3 regions of the Streptacidiphilus sp. MAP12-20 genome follow, and region 2 is predicted to be linked to each of the others. Evidence: riboswitches for the same ligand, from Rfam matches in the RefSeq annotation. Region 2 holds a riboswitch; each other region holds the start of a gene.
What was found. Region 2 has a riboswitch for cyclic di-AMP ahead of ABIA32_RS14830 (family 16 glycosylhydrolase). Riboswitches for the same ligand answer to the same signal wherever they lie in the genome.

Region 1 (7,013 bases), on a different contig from region 2:
TGGCGCTGACCGCCGTCTGCGTACCGACGGCGAGCGCGACCGGGGTCGTCGACCCCGCGCCGATCGGCCCCGGACAGTTGTTCACCGGGCTCGTCAACGGCACCGATGTCCAGGCCCAGATCAACATGGCCTGCTACGGGCCGGTCCTTCCCGGCGTGACCGGCCACCCGCTGCCCGGCCAGACGGTCGAGGTACTGCCCGCGCCCGCGAGCGGCACGACCGACGTCGGCTACACCGGGACCGCCGCCGACCGGATCGACGCCGGCTTCGGCCCCTCCGCCACGACCGCGCCCGTGACGCTGACCTACTACGCGGTCAAGGTCGCCATCCCCACCTCGCTGGTGCTGCCCTGCTCCGGAACCGGGACGGTCCTGTTCTCCCCGGTGCCGACCAGCCCGAGCGCGCGCTCCGCGACGCTCACCGTCCGCTACGTCGGCCAGCCGTGACCTGACCGCGGTCGCACCAGCCCCGCCCCGCCCACTCTGTGAGACGGTCCGTCCCACAGAGGGGGCAGGGTGTCATCCTGGGTCCCATGAGCACTGTCCTCATTATTTGCTTCGGCGTGCCGCTGCCGGGCTGAGTCCCATCGGACCTGTCCCCGCCACCGGCACCCAGACCTCTCGCGTCCGCGAGGGGTCTTTCCTTTTGGCTCGCGAACCCGACGGGCCATCGGTCAGCTCTGGAGCACCCATGTCCGTTGACACCGCCGTCGCCGTTCCCGTGGCCGTTCCCCTCGCCGTTCCGGTCGCCGTCGCCCAGCAGCAGCTGATCGTCGCCACCGTCATGCCCACGCGCGGCCTACTGGGCCGCGTCGCCGCAGTTCTCAGCCCCCACTGCGTCACCTCCCTCTCCTATCGCACCCCGCCGAGCGGCCCGGCCACGGTCGAGGTCATCGTCCCCACGTCCGAGGCCGCCCGCGTCCGGGCGAAGCTCCTGCGCATGGTCGACGTCCTCGACGCCCGGTGTGTGGCTGACCTCTGAGAACGGGTGCCCACTTCGGCCTACGGAGCGAGCAGGGCGGCGAGCTTGTCCGCGATCGAGCCCCAGATCACCGTGGCGCGGTCGCGGAAGTCGCCGCCGGGGAGCTGTTCGTGGGTGATCGTCATCTCGGTGGTGGCGCCTGCGCCCTCCGGGCGCAGCGTGACCGTCACCTGGGTGGTACGGCCGTGGGTGCTGTCGGCGGCCCAGGTGAAGACCAGGCGGTGGGGGCGGTCCACGACGAGGTACTCGCCGGTGACGGTGTCGGCGCCGGACTCGAAGATCTTGACGATGCGGTACCGGCCGCCGACCACGGGGTCGCAGGCGGCCTCGGCGACGATGCCAGGGTCGGGGCAGAGCCACTGCTGGAGCCGGTCGGCATTGGTCCAGGCGTCGAAGACGTCCTCCGCCTCGGCCTTCAGGCTGCGGGTGACCCGCACGACGGCCTCGGTCACGGCGTGCTCCTTTCGGCGGCGTGCTCCTCCAGGTGCGCCGCCAGGGCGTCGGCGCGGCGTTCCCAGAAGCGGGTGTACTCGCTGATCCACTGCTCCGCCTCGGCGAGCGGCTGCGGGTTCGCGCTCAGATAGTGCTCGCGTCCGCGTATCTCGCGTCGGACCAGGCCCGCGCGTTCCAGCACGATGATGTGCTTCGAGACCGCGGCGAGGGACATCGGCAGCGGCTCGGCGATCTCGGTGACCCGGGCCTCGGTGTGGCGCAGGCGCTGCAGGATGGCCCGCCGGGTGGGATCGGCCAGGGCCATGTAGGTGAGATCCAGGGGTGCGGAAGAACGCTCAACCATATTGCTGAATGTTAGCGCGGGAGGTACATTCAACCAAGAGGTTGAATGTATGAGAAGGAGTGGCCATGACCGTCCCTGATCTCAACGGCACCACCGCGATCGTCACCGGCGCGAGCCGCGGCCTCGGCGGCGAGGCCGCGGCCGTCCTGTGCGCGGCCGGCGCGCGTGTCGTCGGCGTGGCCCGTGACAAGGCCGAACTGGAGCAGTTGCGTGAGCGGCTCGGGGCGAACTTCGTCCCCGTGGCCGAGGATGCGACGGACCCCGCCGTCGCCGAGAGGCTGCTCGCCGAGTATCGGCCGCGCGTCCTCGTGCTGAACGCGGGGGCAGTGCCGCTGGGCCGCCCGGTCCAGGAGTACGACTGGGAGAGCTTCAGTCGGCACTGGCAGGTCGATGTCCAGCACGCCTTCCACTGGACGCGGCAGGCGCTGACGCTCCCGCTCGACCCCGGCAGCATCGTGGCGAGTGTCTCCAGCGGCGCCGCGCTGCGCGGCTCGCCGGTGAGCGGGGGCTATGCGGGCGCGAAGGCCACCATCAGGTTCCTCACCGCCTACGCGGCCGAGGAGTCCGCGCGCGGCGGGCTCGGCATCAGCTTCCGCAGCATCCTGCCGCCGCTCACCCCGGGTAGCGGCGTGGGGAATTCCGGCGTCCACGCCTACGCGGAGCGGTCGGGCGTCGACGAGGAGGAGTTCGTCCGCCGACTCGGCCCGGTCCTCTCGCCGGCTGCGATCGGCGCCGCCATCGCGACCCTGGCCACCGACCCCGCCCTTGAGGCCGGCGCCTACCAGCCCACGGCGGAGGGGCTGAAGAAGCTGGACTGACGGGGCGTCCGTCCGTCCGTTCCCGGGGCGGCCGGGCGCTACCGCCGCCGCGAGGTGAACGGCAGCAGCGCCGGAACCCGGCGGCGGTAGGCGGCGTACTGCTCGCCGAACTCCGCCGCCATCAGCCGGTCCTCGACGCGCACCCGGTGCAGCAGCCACGGCACGCTGACGGCGGCGATCAGCACCCAGACGCCGAAGCCGTCGGCGAGCATGCCGCCGAGCACGACGCCGAGGAAGCCCGTGTAGATGGGATGCCGGACATAGCCATAGGGGCCGTTGGTCCGCAGTTCGTGCCGCTCCTGCACCAGCGGCACGCTCGCCCACATGGTGCCGAGCACCCACCTCGCCCAGACCAGCAGAGCCGTCGACGCCACGACGACCACGACGCCGACCACGGCGAGCAGCGGCTGCCAGTACTCCAGATGCCGCCAGAACGGCCCCCGCCCGCCGCCGCTCAGCGCGAGGACCACGCCCACCCCCGCGATCAGGCCCAGCCGCGCGGGCAGCGACCCGCGCACGCCCGCCAGCCAACGGCGCAGCCCGCCCGACTTTCGCGCCCCGAAGTACAGCGCGCCCACGAGCCACGTCACCGCGAACACCGCCAGGCAACCCGCCACCACGTCACGCACCGCTGTCTCCATCGCGCTCATGCCCCCAGGCTCGCTGAGCGCGCTTCCTCGGTCCACCACCCTGGGGTGGACGGCGCGGTGGACGGCTGGGTGGAGAGGGTGTCCGATTGGCGTGGTCCGGTAGGAATTCGGTCAGGATCTGACCCATCAGATATTGCTATGGTCACGATCGGACAACTAGGGTCGGGGCCGAACCGTTGCGACGTCGATCGCCCGAAGGCCGGGCGACCGCGACGGAACCGCCGAGTCTGACGAGGCGGCAGGGCCGACCCCGGCCGGGCCGCTGAATCGGAGCCGGGGAACCATTTTCCTCGGGGTGAATCGGCATCAGGTCGGTCGAAGTGGGGCCGTGAGATGTCGTAGGGCCAACTTCCGGCCCGAACCCGTCAGCTCACCCGGTAGGCGGACGTAGGAAGAAGGAGTCCGCCCGAGTGGCGTCCCACCGCCGTCCCGCCGCGCCGAGCCGCAACCGCGCCCGGATATCCATGATCACCGCTGTCGCCGCGACCGGGGTCGCCCTCACCACGCAGTCCTCCAGCGCCGCGCCCACCCCGACGACGGGGCAGTTGAAGGCCCAGCTGGACCAGCTCAACAACCAGGCCGACAAGGCGGTCCAGGCCTACGACCAGGTGCAGGAGCGGGCGCAGGGGCTGGAGCAGAAGGCCGCGCTGCTGCAGGACCAGATTTCCCGGCACCAGGCGAAGGTGAACGAGCTCATCGCGTCGGTCAGCTCGATCGCGCAGTCGCAGTACGAGAACGGCTCCGTCGACCCGACGGTGCAGCTGATGCTCACCGCCGACCCCGGCCAGTACCTGGACAAGGCGTCCGCGATGGACCAGGTGACGGGCAGCCAGCTCGCGCAGCTCGACGCCCTGCGGTCCGAGGAGCAGACACTCTCCAAGGAGAAGGCCCAGGCGGAGGCGGCCCTCCAGGCACTGGACGCCACCACCCGCGAGGCCGCCGCCGCGAAGGCCGCCGCGGACGAGAAGGTCAAGAAGACCCAACAACTGCTCAACTCGCTGACCGCGCGGCAGCTCTCCGCGGTGACGGGCGGCGGTGGCGGGATCAGCGGCGGCCACGGCTACGGGTCGACGGCGAACCTCGGCAACGCCCAGCCGGGCGACTCGATCGAGGCAGCCGCGTTCCGTGCCGCGCAGTCCCGGATCGGCGACCCGTACCTGAGGGGCGCGACCGGCCCGCACGAGTTCGACTGCTCCGGCCTGATGATGTGGTCCTACGCCCAGGCCGGCTACCAGCTCGGCCGCACCACCTGGGACCAGGTCAACTACGGCACGCCGGTGACCTCCACGGCGAACCTCCAGGTGGGCGACCTGGTCTTCTTCAACGGCGGCGAGCACGTCGGCATGTACGCGGGCAACGGCATCATCCTGCACGCCCCGCACACCGGCGCGTACGTGCGCTACGAGCCGATGGCGCAGATCGGTTCGATCTACGCGATGCGGCACATCTAGCGGTGCACGCGCTGTAGTTGCACGTCCAGGGGCGCGAGGCTCTGCTCGATTGACTGCGTGCGCGAGAAACCACCGTGTGCGGATGGCCCTGCTCGTTCGGCCTGCCACGTTGGTGGGTGGGTGGGTGGCTTGTCGCGCAGGCAGTTCATCGAGCAGAGCCTCGCGCCCCTGGAGTTGCCTCCACCTGAGGCCCGCACGGGTTCAGCGCCGGGCGAGGAGGACCGTCGCGTCGTCGTGGCGTTTGCCGCGGAACGAGCCGTCCGGCATCGCGAGTTCGGCCTTGCGGACGGCGGCGAGCGCGTGGGCGGGTCCGTCGGTGGTGAGGGCGTCGAGGAGTTCGGTCCAGGTCCAGCCGTAGCGTTCGACCAGACGGCTGACGCCGTCCGTCATCGCCGCCACCTCCCGGACGGTGGCCAGCGGGAAGGAGGCGGTCACGGCCTGCTCCGCCGCCTCCGGGCGGGTGGAGGCGACCCAGAACCCGCCGGGGGCGTTGCGAAGCGCGCTCACCGACTCGCGGTCGTAGGCGGGCAGGCGGTCGATCCTGTTGTCCTCGATCAGTTCCACCCGGCCGTCGGCGCTGCGCACGACGATGGGGGAGTCCGCCAGGACCAGGCAGTCCAGCCGGTCCGCGACGGCGTCCGCGCGGAACAGGGCGACCGTCGCGGACGGGCTGTCGCGGTTCTCCAGGTCGCATTCGGGGTGCAGATCCCGCGTGCGCAGGATGGCCTGCCGCAGGATCTCCGGGAGCGGCTCGCCCGGATGCGTCAGCAGGAACTGCGCGAGTTGCGCGCCGAGACGGGCGACGAACCACGGCACGTCGTGGACGCAGCCGGTCGGCAGGCCGCTGGGCGTCGCGCCGTCGAGGACGGCGGCGAATCCCGGCCCGGCCAGCACGAAGTCCTCGTTGGCGGCGGCGTCCGGGCTCGGCTCGCAGACGTAGCTGATCTCCACGGTGGGTCCTCGGGCCTTCCTTGTCGGGGTGGCGGGCGGCGAACCCGCATATGCGATCTTCTCCGATCATGCCGCGAGTGGCCCCGGGGACACGGGAGGCTTCTCTACGCTCGTGCCATGGATGGCGAGTACCGGGACGAGTCGACCGGGTCGGCGACGGGCCCGACGATGGGGCCGAGGAGGCTGGCTCCACCGGCCGCGGCCGCGCTGCTGCGGCTGGCGGCGCGCGTGGAGCGCGATCTGCTGACGGCGGGGCTGAACGCCAAGCCCTACGAGGTCACGCCCTCGGCCCTGGCCGGTGTCGAGGTGGAGGTCGACGCCTTCGACGACGCGGTGGGCGGCGTCTGGCTGCACTGGCGCACCCACCCGGAGGTCGGTGCGGACTCCCCGGCGGGCACCTCGGTCCGGCTGGTGATGGCGGAGGCACTGGTCCGCACGCTCGCCGCGCTCGGCTACGGCAGCGAGCACAGCCAGGACAGCCTCCGCCCCTACGCAGTCCGCGTCCTCACCGCCCCCGCAGCGGCCACGTGATCAGGCGGGGCCGTCCGCCGGAGACTTCACGGCGGCGGCCCCGCCTGTCGTGTCGTCAGTTCTGGCGCAGCGCCGGCATCGGAATCGGAATGCCGTAGGTCGTCGCGCCCACGCCGACTCCGCCCTGGCAGGTGTTCGGCGGGTCGGTGGTGACACCGCGGGTGGAGGGCATCTCGGCCGCCCAGAACATGTAGCCGAGCAGGCCGGGCGTCGTACCGGCACCGGCCGGGGCCGCGCTCTGGAGCCAGCTGCCGGTGGAGTTCTGCAGCGATGTGGAGAAGTTGGTGCACTCCGGCCGGACCGAGGAGCCCTCGGCGATGTAGAGGCTGCCGGTGAACTTGGCCGGTGCCAGCGGGGGGATCGGCGGGCTGTAGGTGGACTTGCCGGTCAGGTGCTCCTGCCAGTTGGACTCGGCGGTGGTCGTCGACGGCTGCTTGCTGGGCACCATCGCGTTGGCGTAGTCCAGCACGGGGTTGCTGGTGGTGAGCCAATGCGCCGTCGCGTACTGGTCCAGGCCGACGAGCCAGCGGTCGCCCGCGGCGACGTCGATGGTCAGCCGGGCCGTCGGATCGGCGCCGGTGGCATCGTAGGGGTGGGCGGCCCGGTAGGCGGTGATGAAGGACTGAAGTCCCGTCAGGTTCGGGCTGGAGCTGTTCTCGTAGTCGATCTCCATGCCGACGCCCAGCTGCGTGGCGACCGCGGCCGCCTTCTGGCCGAGCAGCGTGGGGTTCTGGGCCAGCGCGGTGTCCCAGTCGCCGGCGTAGGTGATGCCGCCGATGGAGAGCATGACGCGGATGCCGTGGCTGGTGAAGTAGTTGACCACCGCCTGGTTCAT
Region 2 (7,013 bases):
GCGGAGCTCGAAGCACTCTCGCACTGAGGGGACCTCTGGGGGCGCGAGGAACTGCGCGAGAAACCACCCTGTGCGAATGGCCCTGAACATTGAGGACCATCCGCACGTCGGTGGCTTGTCGCGCCCACGCGGCGGAGCCGCATTTCAGCAGAGCCTCGCGCCCCTAAAGGCGAGGCCAGGGGCGGGCTTCGGTGTGTTCGATGCTGGTGTTCAGGCGGGTCAGGACCCGCGACAGCTCGGCGACCTCCGCGTCGGTCCAGTCGGTGAGGACCCGGGCCAGCCCGGCAATCGCCCAGTCGCGGTCAAGCTCCAAGCGGCGCACTCCCTCCGCCGTCACGCGGAGCTTGCGGGCGACGCCGCCGTCGGGGTCGGGGATGCGCTCGGCCAGGCCGGCGCGGAGCAGCGCCGCCGTCTGACGGTTCACCGTCGAGGCGTCCAGGCCGAAGGCCTCCGCGAGCTGGCCGATCGACATCGGCCCCTGCGTCCGCAGCCGCGTCAGCAGCGTGTACGCGCTGCGTTCGAGGCGGTCCTCCGGCTGGTCGCGCCGAAGTGCGGCCATCGCCGCGTGCCGCCCGAGCAGCATCAACTCGCGTTCGATCTGCGGCAGCTCCTCGTGCACCGCACAGCCTCCCGTCTCGGTCCGGCAGCAGGGTATCGCCAGAACCCATCTATGTACGGTACACATACTGTGCACGATACATAGCTGTCCCGCCCCGCCTGCCAGGAGCGCCGATGACGAGCACACCCCCTCACCCCGTGACCGCCCCGCCCCGGCGCCCCGGCGGAGCGATCATCGGCGTCCTCGCCTGCGCCGGCATCGTCGTCTCGCTGATGCAGACGCTGATCGTCCCGCTGATCCCCAATCTGCCGCACCTGCTGCACAGCAGCGCCGCGAACACCTCCTGGGCCATCACCGCGACCCTGCTCGCCGCCGCAGTCGCCACGCCCGTGCTCGGGCGGCTCGGCGACATGTTCGGCAAGCGCCGCATGCTCGTGGCGAGTCTGCTCCTGCTGGTCGCCGGTTCGCTGGTGAGCGCGCTCGGCAGCTCGCTCGCTTCGATGATCGTCGGTCGCGCGCTGCAGGGCTGCGGCATGGCCGTCGTCCCGCTCGGGATCAGCGTGATGCGCGACGAGCTGCCACCCGAGAAGCTCGGCTCGGCGATGGCACTGATGAGCTCCTCACTCGGCATCGGCGGCGCGCTCGGACTGCCCGCGGCGGCGACCATCGCTCAGCACAGCGACTGGCACATGCTCTTCTGGACCTCCGGCGCTCTCGGCGCGGCCGTCGCGGTGCTGGTGGTCGCCGTCGTGCCCGAGTCACCGCTGCGCGCCGGAGGGAGCTTCGACGTGATCGGCGCGGCCGGTCTCTCGGCCGGCCTGCTCTGCCTGCTGCTCGGGATCTCCAAGGGCGGCGACTGGGGTTGGGGCAGCGGGACCACGCTCGGGATGTTCGCGGCGGCCGCCGCCGTACTGGCCGTCTGGGCCTGGTGGGAACTGCGGCGGCCCGCGCCGCTCGTGGACCTGCGCACGACGATGCGGCGTCAGGTGCTGCTCACCAACGTCGCCTCGATCGTGGTCGGCTTCGCGATGTACGCGATGTCGCTGATCGTGCCGCAACTGCTGGAGCTGCCGAAGGCGACCGGTTACGGGCTCGGCCGGTCCATGGTGGCGGCCGGTCTCGTCGTCGCCCCCTCCGGACTGGTCATGATGGCCGTCTCGCCGCTCTCGGCCCGGCTCTCGGCGGCGCGCGGCCCGAAGGCCTCGCTGCTCACCGGCGCGCTGGTGATCGCCCTCGGCTACGGCCTGGCGCTTCCGCTGATGCACCACGTCTGGGGCGTGCTGCTCTTCTCCAGCGTGATCGGGGCGGGCATCGCCTTCGCCTACGCGGCGATGCCCGCGCTGATCATGTCGGCGGTGCCGCCGTCCGAGACCGCCGCCGCCAACGGCCTCAACACCCTGATGCGCAGCATCGGCACCTCCACCTCCGCCGCCGTGATGGGCGTGGTGCTCTCGCACCTGACCATCCGGTTGGGACCGGTCACGCTGCCCTCCGCCCACGGCTTCCGGGTCGGCTTCGTGATCGGCGGCGGGGTGGCCCTGCTCGCCGCGCTGCTGACGCTCGCGATCCCGGGGCGGAAGCCCGCCTCGACCGTCACGGCAGCCGTCCCGCAGCCTGCTGCGCCTGCTGCGGAGTCTCCTGCCGACGCGAGGCCCGCAGCGACGTGATCGTCGTGACGGCCAGCACCACCACGATGAAGGCCAGCGAGAACGGGATGCCGATCTCCGGCGCCCAGTGCGCGCCGGCCTCGTGCAGGGCGTGCAGCAGCAGCTTCACGCCGATGAAGCCGAGGATCACCGAGAGCCCGTAGGAGAGGTGGACCAGCTTCTTGAGCAGGCCGCCGATCAGGAAGTAGAGCTGGCGCAGGCCCATCAGCGCGAAGGCGTTCGCGGTAAAGACGATGTACGGATCCTGCGTCAGCCCGAAGATCGCGGGGATCGAGTCCATCGCGAAGAGCACGTCCGTGCTGCCGATCGCCAGCATCACCACCAGCATCGGGGTGATCAGACGCTTGCCGTTCTCGACGACGAGCAGCTTGGTGCCCCGATACCCCTCGGTCGCCGGGAAGCGCCGCTCGACGGCCTTGAGGAAGCCATTCTCCTCGAACTCCTCGGCGGCGTCGTCGGCGTGATCGGCCCGCGCCTCCTTGATCAGCTTCCAGGCGGTCCAGATCAGGAAAGCGCCGAAGAGGAAGAAGATCCAGGAGAAGCTCGCGATGACGGCCGCACCCGCCGCGATGAAGATCGCCCGCAACACCAGGGCGATCAGCACGCCCACCGTGAGCACCCGCTGCTGATACGCGGGCGGGACGGCGAACTTCCCCATGATCAGCACGAAGACGAAGAGGTTGTCGACGCTGAGCGACTTCTCGGTGATGTACCCGGCGAAGAACTCCGCCGCCGGGCCGCCGCCCGAGTGCCACCAGAGGAAGCCGCCGAAGAGCAGCGCCAGCACGACCCAGACCACGGTCCAGAGACCGGCCTCGCGCAGCGAGACCTCATGGGGTTTGCGGCCGCCGATGAAGAAATCGGCGGCGATGAGTACGGCGAGTACGGCGATGGTGGTGGCCCACATGGCCACGGACGCGTCCATGAACGGCTGCTCCTCCGGCAGGCACAACTGTCTGCCGGAGGTCTCCTCCGCCCTGCCTGGCAGGGCCGACGCCACCGGGCGGTGCTGGGCACCGCCGTGTTGACGAGGACGTCGTTCTAGGGAGTACTCCCCTCCGCTTGCCTTGCCAGGCTAACAAGACAGCAAAGGGGAGGCAAAGGCCGAGAGATGCTCAGTGGTAGACGCGAATGTAGTCGGCCGAGAAGGTGATCGGCGTGCTGCCGCTGGGGGCCGCGTGGTACTGGCCGGCCGAGAGCGACAGGTTGAGGATCAGGTAGGCAGACCAGTTCGCGCCCACGCCGTTGCCGTCCGAGTAGACCTTGACTCCGTTGACGTACCAGTCGACCGAGTTGGCGCCGTACTTGGTGCCGATGGTGACCCACTGGCCCGGCTTCACCGCGTTCGCGTCGGTGAAGTAGTTCGAGCCGGAGGTGACGTGGTTGGTGAGCTCCAGCAGGTTCGGGTTGTCCGGGTGGTACTCGAAGGAGTCGATCTCACCGTTGCCGTTCTTCCACGTCCACAGGGCCGGCCAGGCGCCCACACCGGTGGGGAGCTTCATCCGGGCCTCGACGTAGTCGCCGGTCTTGACCTGGAAGCCCTCCTTGGAGCCCTCGGTCGTCAGCATGCCGGTCGTCCACGCCTGCTTGCCGTTCTCCAGCGTGTGCGAGCTGGGCTGGGCCGTGAAGGTGGCCACGCCGTTCGCGACGGTGACGTCGTTGGTGTCCAGCCAGTCGAGCTTGTTGTCGTTGGGGTTGTGGTTGCCGTACTGGTAGGAGGAGGAGCTGTCGCCGACCCAGCGCTGGCCCCAGTTGATCGGACCGTTGAACTCGTCGGACCAGATCGGGGTGGTGGAGGAGGCGACGCCGGCCGGGATCGCGCTGCCACCGCTCGGGGCGGGCACCGGAGTCGGCGTGGGCTTCGGCGTCGGCGTGGGGGTCGGCGTGGGCTTCGGGGCCGGGGTCGGGGTCGAGCTGGAGCCGATGGTCAGCGTCTTCGCGGTCAGGTTGTGCCAGCCGCTGGCGTCGAGGTAGGCGCCCATCATCGTGTAGTGGCCGGGGGCGAAGGTCCGCGTGCCCGCGTGGAAGGTCAGGCCGGAGGGGCAGATCCGCGCGTTGCTGCGCCACTGCGGGAAGTCCAGGTTGTTGCCGGCCGCGTCGCGGACGGCCACACCGAGGCTGCGCACGGTCACGCAGGAGGTCGCGCTGACCTTGACGGTCGCGGTGGCGGTCTTGCCGCTGACAGTGGCGGACAGGCCGGTCTCGCTGACGCGCGGGGTGCTCGCCTGGGCCTGCGGCACGAAAGCCGCGCCGAGAAGCAGGGCCGGCACGGCGCCGAACGTGAGTATGCGGGCAGGGGTCGACAGGGTGGGATGCATGGCGCCTCTCCGACGCCTGCGAGGTGAGCTGTCGGATTCGGGCCGTGAGAGTAGCCCGGCCGCGCGGACGCGGCTTCACCCCAAGCCTCGCGACATGGCGAGGCAGCGTGCACCTGGTTCCCCCGCTCCGGCCCGTGGTGTTCGTAGACCCGGCGGCGAGGGGCAGGATTCGGCGTCCCGACGCTGGGGTCCGTCGATGGGAGCGGACCTGCGCAGGTTAGGCAGATTGAATGACCGCAACCAAACATTCTCCCTACGATTGAGGGCTATCTCACAGGCTCTGCTCGATCACCGGAAGCATGTCCTGGAAGGTCCTCCCCTGCGCCGGCACGCCGATCGCGGCCATCTGCCAACCATCGTTCGCGTCCCGGTAGACCTTGGCCATGACCTGGCCGGTGTGGGCGCCGCCGCCGTCGAGCGTGTAGCGGGCCAGCTCCTGGCCCTTGATCTCGTCGACCAGGCGGCAGTGGGCCCGCTGGACCTCCTGGAAGCTCTGGCCGTTGTACGAGTTCACGGTGAAGACGATCTGGGTGATCTTCTTCGGAACCCGGTGCAGATCCACCATGATCGACTCGTCGTCCTCGCCGCCGCTGCCGCCGACCAGGTTGTCGCCGGTGTGGCGGACCGAGCCGTCGTTGCTGACCAGGTGCTGGAAGAAGACGACATCCGCCAGCGAGCCGCCCGCGTAGAGGACGGCCGAGGCGTCCAGATCGATCTCGCGGCGGCGCATCCCGAAGAGCCCGCGGCGGGGCGCGGCCTGCCACCCGAGGCCCATCCGGACCACCGTCAGCGAGCCGCCGCCCGCCGCCTTATCCAGGCTGACACTCTGCCCCTTGCTCAAGCTCACCGACATGGCTCGGCCCTCCCCGAATCGATCCGCGGCGTCGGCCGCCGCGGCCTCTCATCCCTAGGCTTGAACCTTACGACCTGGGGGTCGCGTGGGAACGGATCAGCACGGACCCGCCGGGGCCGATCAGCGGGCCATCCGGTCAGGCGATGCCCGCTTCGCGCATCTGGCGCAACTCCTTCTTGAGCTCGTTGACCTCGTCGCGCAGCCGGGCCGCGACTTCGAACTGCAGCTCAGCCGCAGCGGCGTGCATTCGGTCCGTCAGTTCGCCGATGAGATCGGCCAGCTCGGCCGCAGGCAGGCTCTTGGCACCCTTCTTGCCGGCCGCTGCCGCTGCCTTCGCGCCGAGGGCCGGGACCGGTGCCTTCTGGCCCTTGCCGCCGCCCGTGCCGGACTGGCGGTAGCCCGTGCTGAGCAGCTCGGCGGTGTCCATGTCCTCGCGGGCGAGGGAGTCGAGGATGTCGCCGATCTTCTTGCGCAGCGGCTGCGGGTCGATCCCGTGCTCGGCGTTGTAGGCCTGCTGGATCTCACGGCGGCGGTTGGTCTCGGAGATGGCGCGGTCCATCGCCGGGGTGATCCGGTCGGCGTACATGTGGACCTGGCCGGAGACGTTACGGGCGGCGCGGCCGATCGTCTGGATCAGCGAGGTGGGCGACCGGAGGAAGCCCTCCTTGTCGGCGTCGAGGATCGCGACGAGGGAGACCTCGGGCAGGTCGAGGCCCTCGCGCAGCAGGTTGATGCCGATCAGCACGTCGTAGTCGCCGGCGCGCAGCTGGCGCAGCAGTTCGATCCGGCGCAGCGTGTCGACATCGCTGTGCAGGTACCGGACCCGGATGCCGAGCTCCAGCATGTAGTCCGTCAGATCCTCGGACATCTTCTTGGTCAGCGTGGTGACCAGGACGCGCTCGTCCTTCTCGGTGCGCAGCCTGATCTCATGGATCAGATCGTCGATCTGGCCCTCCGTCGGCTTGACGACGACCTCGGGGTCGATCAGGCCGGTGGGCCGGATGATCTGCTCGACCTGGCCGTCGCCTCGGGAGAGCTCGTAGGCGCCGGGAGTGGCCGAGAGGTAGACCGTCTGGCCGATGCGCTCGACGAACTCCTCCCATTTCAGCGGGCGGTTGTCCATCGCCGAGGGCAGCCGGAAGCCGTGCTCGACGAGCGCGCGCTTGCGCGAGGCGTCGCCCTCGTACATCGCGCCGATCTGCGGCACGGTGACGTGGGACTCGTCGATGACCAGGAGGAAGTCCTCAGGGAAGAAGTCCATCAGGGTGTTCGGCGCGGTGCCCGGATCGCGGCCGTCGATGTGCCGGGAGTAGTTCTCGATGCCCGAGCAGGTGCCGATCTGCCGCATCATCTCGATGTCGTACGTCGTGCGCATGCGCAGCCGCTGGGCCTCCAGCAGCTTGCCCTGCTTCTCCATCGTGGCGAGCGTCGTCTCCAGCTCCGCCTCGATCCCGGTGATGGCGCGCTCCATCCGCTCCGCGCCGGCGACGTAATGCGAGGCGGGGAAGACGTGCAGCTGCTCGTCCTCGCTGATGACCTCGCCGGTCAGCGGGTGCAGCGTGCTCAGCGCCTCGATCTCGTCGCCGAACATCTCGATCCGGATGGCGAGCTCCTCG
Region 3 (7,013 bases), on a different contig from region 2:
CCCGCCGCCGCGCTGGTACTCGGCGCTCGCCAGCGCGCCGAGCCGCGCGGCGACGGCGTTGGCCCGCTGCTGCTCCTCGGCGAGCTGCTGCTGGAGCAGGGCGGCCCGGCGCAGCAGCGCGGCCTCCTGCTCCTGCGCGCTGTCGGCCCGCTGGCCCGCCGCCTCGGCCTGCGCGTAGAGCGCGTCGACCTGCCGCCGCACGTCCTCGGGGCTCCCCGGCCCCCCGCTCGAACCTGCGCCCGCACCACTGCCGCCGGACGGCCCCGGCAGCGCGTCGGCCCCGCCGGGAGCCGACAGCATCGCGGCCGTCGCCGCTGCGACCGTGATCGCCGCTCGGGACAGCACGGACGGGCCGACCGGTTTTCCTCGTCGATGGGACGCCACCTGCTCGCTCTCCGCTCCTCGGGGACGACGACCGACCGCAGACGCTAGCGAGTGGGACAGAAGCAGTCCAAGCTCCCAGAGCCTGAAAAATGGCAGCGAATCCCGCCCAAACGAACGAATCAGCAGGTCGCAGCGGAGCGGGGGGCCCGAACCGGGGCCGACACGCCTCGAAGGGACTCACCGCCGCACGCCCGTCCGAGTGAACGGCTGGACCAGGAACGGAGCAGCAACACGAGAGCCCGCCGTCGACAGGTCGACGGCGGGCTCTCGCGGAAGAGCGCGTGCTCAGATGTGGCGCATCGCGTAGACGGAGCCGATCCAGCTCATCTGCTCGAACTTGACGACGGTTCCGGTGTGCGGTGCGTGCAGCACCATGCCGTTGCCGGCGTACATGCCGACGTGCGAGTTGCCGTTGAAGAAGACCAGGTCGCCCACCTGCAGGTCGGCCTCGGAGGCCACCGGGGTGCCGGAGTTGATCTGGTCGTAGGTGCTGCGGCCGATGGAGACGCCGGCCTGGGCGTAGGCCCACTCCATGAGACCGGAACAGTCGAACTCGTTCGGGCCGGTGGCGCCCCAGACGTAGTTGTCGCCGAGACGCGTCTGCGCGGCGGCGAAGGCGGCGGCCTCGACGCTGTTGCCCGCCTTGGCGCTGCCGAGGTTGGGCCGACCGGTCGAGCCCGTGCCGCGGCTGGCGGCGGTGCTGCCCTGGTTGCCGGCGGCGGCGAGAGCGGCCTTCTGGGCGGCGGTCATCGAGTCGAGCAGCGACTGCGCCGCAGCGATCTTCTTCTGGACCTCGGCCTTGTTGGCGGCCAGCTGCTTGTTGGTGGCCTCGATCTGCTGGAGCGTCTGCTCCGCCGTGGCCTTCTCCGAGTCGAGCGTGTGCTGCTCGCTCTGGAGCGCCTTGATCTCGGTCGCCTGGTTGTCCGTGATCTGACCGAGCGAGGACGCCTGGTTCAGGTACTGGTCCGGCGTCGACGAGAGAAGCAACTGCACGGTCGGGTCGACGGAGCCGTTGGCGTACTGGGCGTTCGCGACCTGGCCCAGGGCGTCCATCTTGGTGTTCACGGCCGCCTGGGAGCGCGCGATCTGGTCCTGCAGCGTGTTGACCGCGGCCTGCTGGGTCTTCAGCTGGGCCTGGGCCGCGTCGTACTTCTGGATCGCCTGGTCGGACTCGGTGTTCAGCTGCTGGAGCTGAGCCCTGAGCTGGTCCGTGGTCGGCTTCGGCGCGGCCTGCGCGCTCTGCGCGGACACCGCGACAGCGGTGGCGGCGGCGGCCGTCAGCACGGATATGCGCGCACGACTGGGGGACTTGGGACGACGATGGGACGCCACGAAGGCGAGCTCCTTCTTCCTACGTCCGCCTACCGGGTGAGCTGACGGGTTCGGGCCAGGAAGTCGGCCCTACGACGCCTCACGGACCCGGGATCGCACCGGGCCGTCCTGGCGTCGATTCACCCCGGGGGAATTGGTTCCCCGGCTCCGACTCGACGGCTTCCCCAGTACGGGCTCCGCACGTCTCCGTGGTCGGCCCTGCCGCTTCGTCGAACTCGACGGTAACCTCCGCTGCCGCCCGGGTTGGGCGAACGACCGCACGGTGGTTCAGGCCATGACCCTAGTAACCCAACCGTGATCGGTTCAAATCCTTGTCAGTAAAAACTCTCATCACTTTCGACGACTCGTCAGCTCATGGACGCTCTGTAGTCACAACATGACCGGACGCCGACGACATGGTGGTCAAATCGGTCATTCGCGCACCAGGAGTCACTTGCGTGTGAGCTGACTCACAGAGCCGTCGGCGTGTCAGATCCGACGGATCGCCACAATGCCGCCGAAGTAGGACATCGGCTGCACCGTGACGTCGTAGCCGTACTGCGGGGCGTTGAGCAGCATCCCGTTGCCGGCGTAGAGGCCGACGTGCGCGCCGCTCTCCATCACGATGATGTCACCGGGCTTCGCGTCCGCCAGGCTCGGCACGTAACTGCCCACCGACTCATCCGCGTAGGAGGAGTGCGGCAGCGAGACGCCCGCCTGGGCGTAGGCCCACATCACCATGCCCGAGCAGTCCATGCCTGCCGGGGTGGAGCCGCCCCACAGGTAGGGCGTCCTGCCTATGCGGCTCATCGCCGCCTCCATCGCCGTACGCGCGGCCGCGGATATGCCACTGAGGTCGATGTGTCCGCTGTAGCTGCCGCCGGAGGGGGTCGAGCCGTAGCCGCCACCACCGGTGACGGCCGCGCGCTGGGTCGGGGTGAGCGCGTCGAGGACCGACTGCGCGTGCTTGAGCTTGGCCAGCGCCTGCGTCTTCTGCGTGCTCATCTGCTGAAGCAGCGTCTGCTCCTGCGCGAGCTCGGCGGCGGCCTGGGCCTTCTCCCGGTTGAGCGTGGCCTGCTGGGCGACCAGCTGCTCCAGCGAACCGGTCTGGCTGGCGGTGAGCTCGCTCTCGGCCCCGGCCTTCTGCAGGAAGGTGCTCGGGTCGCTGGAGAGCATCAGCTGCACCGTCGGGTCGACCGCGCCCGTGGCGTACTGGGCGTTGGCGATCTGGCCGAGGTTGGCCAGCTCGTTGTTGACCTGCGCCTGCTGCCGGGCGATCTCGTCCTGAAGGATCGCCACCCGCGCCTGCAGCGCCTGCTGCTGGGTGTGCGCGTTGTTGTACTTCTCGGTGATGCCGGAGGCGGCCTTCTGGTCCGCGTCGACCTGCGCCTGCGCGTCCTTTGTCGAGATCGCCGGGGCCGCCTGGGCGGCGGTCTGGGCCGAGAGGGCCACGACGGTCGCCGCAGCTGCGGTCAGCACGGAGACGCGGGCACGGCTGGCCTGGCGAAGACGGCGGTGAGAAGCCACGACGAATGCAATCCCTTCACACGCGGAAACGCCCGCATGCACGAAGAGAGAACACGAGTACGGACGTTGAGAGCTGAGGATAGTGAGCCACGGGGCCTGTTGTCTCCCCCGGCAGCCCTCTCTCTTAACAAAGCCTCAAGATCGCAGCTCAGGATCGGATCAGGCGCCGCAGAAGCATCGTGGACGGAACGGGCCTTGCGCCCGATTTGCGTACTCCATCGGCGACTTCGCGGTCCGTGGAGACCACCACGACCGGCCGGCCCTCCGGCTCGGCGCGCACGAGTCGGCGGATCAGCTCGTCGGCCGTCTCGCCGGTCCGGCTGAACAGCACCCGGACCCCGCGCGGCGGCGGCGCCATCGGGATCGGCCCGTCCAGATCCTGCCCGTCGAACACACAGGTCACCTCGGCGCCGGTCTGCACCGCCAGCAGACCCAGACCACGCAGGAGTTGCTGCCGCTGCCGGTCCAGCGGCATGTCCGGCCAGCCGGTCTTGGTCACGTTGTAGCCGTCGACCACCAGGTGCACCTGCGGCAGCTGCAGCAACTGCTCCAGCAGCGCCGGGTCGTCGCCCTCGATCGCGCGACGCGCGACGTCGTGCGGGGAGGCGGCGACCGGGGAGACGGCCTCGACCGAATCGGCCGGACGCCCGCTGAGCGGCGCGAGCCCGAGCTCGCGCTGGAGCCCTTGTGCGCCCTGCACCACGGTGTCGAGCAGCAGCCGCAGCCGGATCTCCTCCGCGGAGCGGCCCTCCCGCGCGGCGCGGCGGGACGCCTCCAGCGCCGCCTCCAACTCGCCGACGCGGTGCTTGAGTCGGCGCACCTCACTGTCCTGCGCGCCGCGTTCCGTTGCCCCGGTGGCGCGCAGCGCCTCCAGCTCGACGGTGGCCTTGCGGGTCGCCGCCTCGGCGCGCTTGGTGTCGGCGGCGAGCGAACGCAGCTGACGGCGGAGGCTGTCCCCCTCCTTCTTGGCGGACTCCAGCTCGGCCTTGGCCCGCTCGGCGTCCGTCCGCGCGGCGGCGCGCAGCTCGGCGAGCTCGCCCTGGAGCTTCTCGGCCAGCCGGGCCGACTCGGCGGCGTGGCCCTCGTGCTCGGCCCGCTCGACGACTTCGCCGACCTCGCCGACGATCCGGGCCCAGCCGGCCGTCCGCAGCAGGTATGCGGCGGCGGCGACGTCCTGCGGGTCGGCGGCGGCGGGCACGGTCCCCGCCTCCAGCGCGGCCACCAGATCGGGCTGCCCCTGGCGCACACGCTCCGCGATCCGCGAGCGGAAGCCGGGCTCGGTCTCCAGCGCGGCGGCGATGGCGGTGGCCCCGCGCTTGACCCTGGCCTCGCGGGTGAACTTCACGTACGGGCGCAGCCTGGCCGGCAACTCGGCGGGCGTGAGCGCGCCCAGACCGTCCGCGGCGATCCCGACGACCCGCTTGCGCACGCCTTCCGGAAGCGGCCGCTCCAACGCCTCGGCGGCAGCGGACGCGGGCGCGGCCTCGCTCGCGGCGGAGTCGGGGGATTCGGGGGCCGGAGAGTCAGGTGCCTGCGGTGGCACGGGAGGTGCCGGCGATGCGGGAGGCGCAGGTGTCCCCGGCGCCTGCGGCGGCGCGGGCTCTGCAGTAGCAGGGAGGGCCGCGTCGGGCGCCGCGGAGTCCGAGGCCGCGGATTCCGGAGGCGCAGGTGGCCCCGGGACCTGCGGCGGCGCGGGCTGGGCGGCAGCAGGAGGGAGGGTCGGTTCGGGCGCCGCGAGTTCGCCGCCCAGGTCGGGCCCATGCTCCTGAAGCAGCGATTCCTGGGCGTCCGGCGGAAGCGGAGGCATCGGCGGCTCGGGCAGGGCCGCAGCAGGCAGGGCCGCGTCGGGCGCGGCGAGTTCGCCGCCCGCGTCGGGCGCCTGTGCCTGCGCCTGATCTCGCTGCTCCACGTGCTCTGCTCCGATCCGCTCCGGGGGTCCCCACCGCCCGGACCGCCATTCTCCCCGCTGTCGCCCCCCACCTGTCACTTCGCCACGATCACGTCCTCACCCGGCCGGAGGCCGGGGAAGGGTCAGTCCCGCTTCGCCTGCTCCGCCGCCTCCGCAGCCGCGCCGGGACGGTCCACCAGCTCGATCTGGTCGACGGCGTTGCACCAGCGGCAGCGGACCGACTCGACGGTCTCGCTCAGGACCTCGCGCTCCTCGATGTTCGGCTCACCGGCCAGGTCCAGGTGGACGAACTCGACGACCCGGGAAGAACGGGTGACGTCGAAGCGGGTCAGGTTGCCACAGAGCGTGCAGCGCCACCTGGTCCCCTCGGTGGGAAGGGGAACGGCCATGGCGAGATCCTCTCGTCGGTGTCTACCTGGGAAACCCTATGGCCTCCGCGCTGGGCGCGGGCACCGTCCCCCACACGCCCCAGTGGACGGGTGTCAGATTCGTCCTGACAAGGAATGCTTTGCCCATGGTGAGCCTGGCAATTCCGGAAAGCGTTCCCCGCCCCGTGCCCTACCTGCCGGTGGTGACGTACGGGCTGATCGCCCTGTGCGTGCTCGTCTTCCTGGTCGGCCCGGTCTCCGGCCTGGACCCCTTCTACGGCTCCGGCACCGCCCGCGCCTGCGCGCAGACCGCGTACTACCACCGCTGGGGCGTGATCCCCGCGGAACTGCTCCACAACGCGGCCCGCCCACTCCATCTGCCGCACCGCTGCGCGGCGGACAGCGGGCTGCCGAAAGTGCCCGCGCTCTCCGTGCTCACCGCCATGTTCGTCCACGGCGGCTGGCTGCACCTGGCCGGCAACATGCTCTTTCTCTTCGTCTTCGGCGCGATGGTGGAGGAGCGGGTCGGGCCGCTGGCCTTCCTGCTCCTCTATGTCGCGCTCGGCTACCTGGCGACCTACGGCTACGCGATCTTCGAGGCGGGCAGCCCCGGCGCCACACAGACGCTGGTGGGCGCCTCGGGCGCGATCGCGGGGGTCCTCGGCGCGTACCTGTGCCTGTATCCCCGGGCCAGGATCACCAGCCTGATCCCGCTGCTGCTCTTCCTGCCGCTGCGCTTCCCCGCCTGGCTGGTCCTGGGCTTCTGGTTCGCGGTGCAGTGGCTCTCCGTCCAGGCCACCGACCCCGCCGTGCCGGGCGTCGCCTATGCGGCGCACCTGATCGGCTTCACCGGCGGACTCGCCTTCACCTGGCTGCTCTTCCGTTACCGCGCCCGCCGTCCCGGCGGCCTGGGGCTCACCACCGCCCTCGCCCGCCTGAGGCACCGGCGACACTAGAGCGGCGGCACTAGCATGTGCAGGGCCCGCCCTCGCCGACAGGAGACTCTCCGTGATCACCGCCATCGTGCTCATCAAGACCAGCGTCGACCGGATCCCGGAGATCGCCGAGAGTATCGCCGCCCTCGACAGCGTCACCGAGGTCTACTCGGTCACCGGCGGCTGGGACCTCATCGCGATGGTGCGGGTGCGCGCGCACGAGGAGCTGGCCGAGGTGATCCCCGGCCAGCTCAACAAGGTGCCGGGCGTCGCCCACACCGAGACCCACGTGGCCTTCCGCACCTACTCCAGCCACGACCTCGACGCCGCGTTCGCCATCGGCCTCGACGACTGAACGCTCGTAACCGCTCTCAGCGGCGGGTGTCGGGAACGCAGCGCCCGCCCTCGGTCCGGTAGGACCACTGCGCGCCGTCGCTGACCAGCTCCCGCACGGCGCGCAGGAAGCGGTCGACGTGCTCCTCCGGCGTCCCCGCGCCGAAGCTGACCCGGATCGCGTTCAGGCTGCGCTCCCCCGGCAGTGACGCCTCCGGCGCCCCGCACTCGGACGGCGCGGTCTCC

Region 1: another riboswitch for cyclic di-AMP. It lies ahead of ABIA32_RS32465 (NlpC/P60 family protein); the one in region 2 lies ahead of ABIA32_RS14830 (family 16 glycosylhydrolase).
Region 3: another riboswitch for cyclic di-AMP. It lies ahead of ABIA32_RS13140 (NlpC/P60 family protein); the one in region 2 lies ahead of ABIA32_RS14830 (family 16 glycosylhydrolase).

Annotation. Positions count from the first base shown of each region.
Region 1 covers NZ_JBGCCK010000039.1:13,643-20,655, forward strand. Annotated here, with positions in the region: gene ABIA32_RS32435 (hypothetical protein) at 1-446, shown strand, start outside; gene ABIA32_RS32440 (hypothetical protein) at 691-981, shown strand; gene ABIA32_RS32445 (SRPBCC domain-containing protein) at 1,002-1,433, opposite strand; gene ABIA32_RS32450 (ArsR/SmtB family transcription factor) at 1,430-1,777, opposite strand; gene ABIA32_RS32455 (SDR family oxidoreductase) at 1,843-2,595, shown strand; gene ABIA32_RS32460 (isoprenylcysteine carboxylmethyltransferase family protein) at 2,634-3,245, opposite strand; cyclic di-AMP (ydaO/yuaA leader) riboswitch at 3,496-3,645, shown strand; gene ABIA32_RS32465 (NlpC/P60 family protein) at 3,656-4,696, shown strand; gene ABIA32_RS32470 (protein phosphatase 2C domain-containing protein) at 4,898-5,647, opposite strand; gene ABIA32_RS32475 (hypothetical protein) at 5,765-6,178, shown strand; gene ABIA32_RS32480 (hypothetical protein) at 6,234-7,013, opposite strand, start outside.
Region 2 covers NZ_JBGCCK010000009.1:200,839-207,851, reverse strand. Annotated here, with positions in the region: gene ABIA32_RS14850 (TauD/TfdA dioxygenase family protein) at 1-27, shown strand, start outside; gene ABIA32_RS14845 (MarR family winged helix-turn-helix transcriptional regulator) at 164-583, opposite strand; gene ABIA32_RS14840 (MFS transporter) at 733-2,226, shown strand; gene ABIA32_RS14835 (TerC family protein) at 2,153-3,151, opposite strand; gene ABIA32_RS14830 (family 16 glycosylhydrolase) at 3,342-4,544, opposite strand; cyclic di-AMP (ydaO/yuaA leader) riboswitch at 4,543-4,729, opposite strand; gene ABIA32_RS14825 (TerD family protein) at 4,816-5,397, opposite strand; gene uvrB (excinuclease ABC subunit UvrB) at 5,534-7,013, opposite strand, start outside.
Region 3 covers NZ_JBGCCK010000008.1:149,000-156,012, reverse strand. Annotated here, with positions in the region: gene ABIA32_RS13145 (C40 family peptidase) at 1-384, opposite strand, end outside; gene ABIA32_RS13140 (NlpC/P60 family protein) at 670-1,716, opposite strand; cyclic di-AMP (ydaO/yuaA leader) riboswitch at 1,727-1,884, opposite strand; gene ABIA32_RS13135 (NlpC/P60 family protein) at 2,185-3,222, opposite strand; gene ABIA32_RS13130 (NYN domain-containing protein) at 3,371-5,131, opposite strand; gene ABIA32_RS13125 (hypothetical protein) at 5,254-5,520, opposite strand; gene ABIA32_RS13120 (rhomboid family intramembrane serine protease) at 5,646-6,455, shown strand; gene ABIA32_RS13115 (Lrp/AsnC family transcriptional regulator) at 6,508-6,789, shown strand; gene ABIA32_RS13110 (aminotransferase class V-fold PLP-dependent enzyme) at 6,806-7,013, opposite strand, start outside.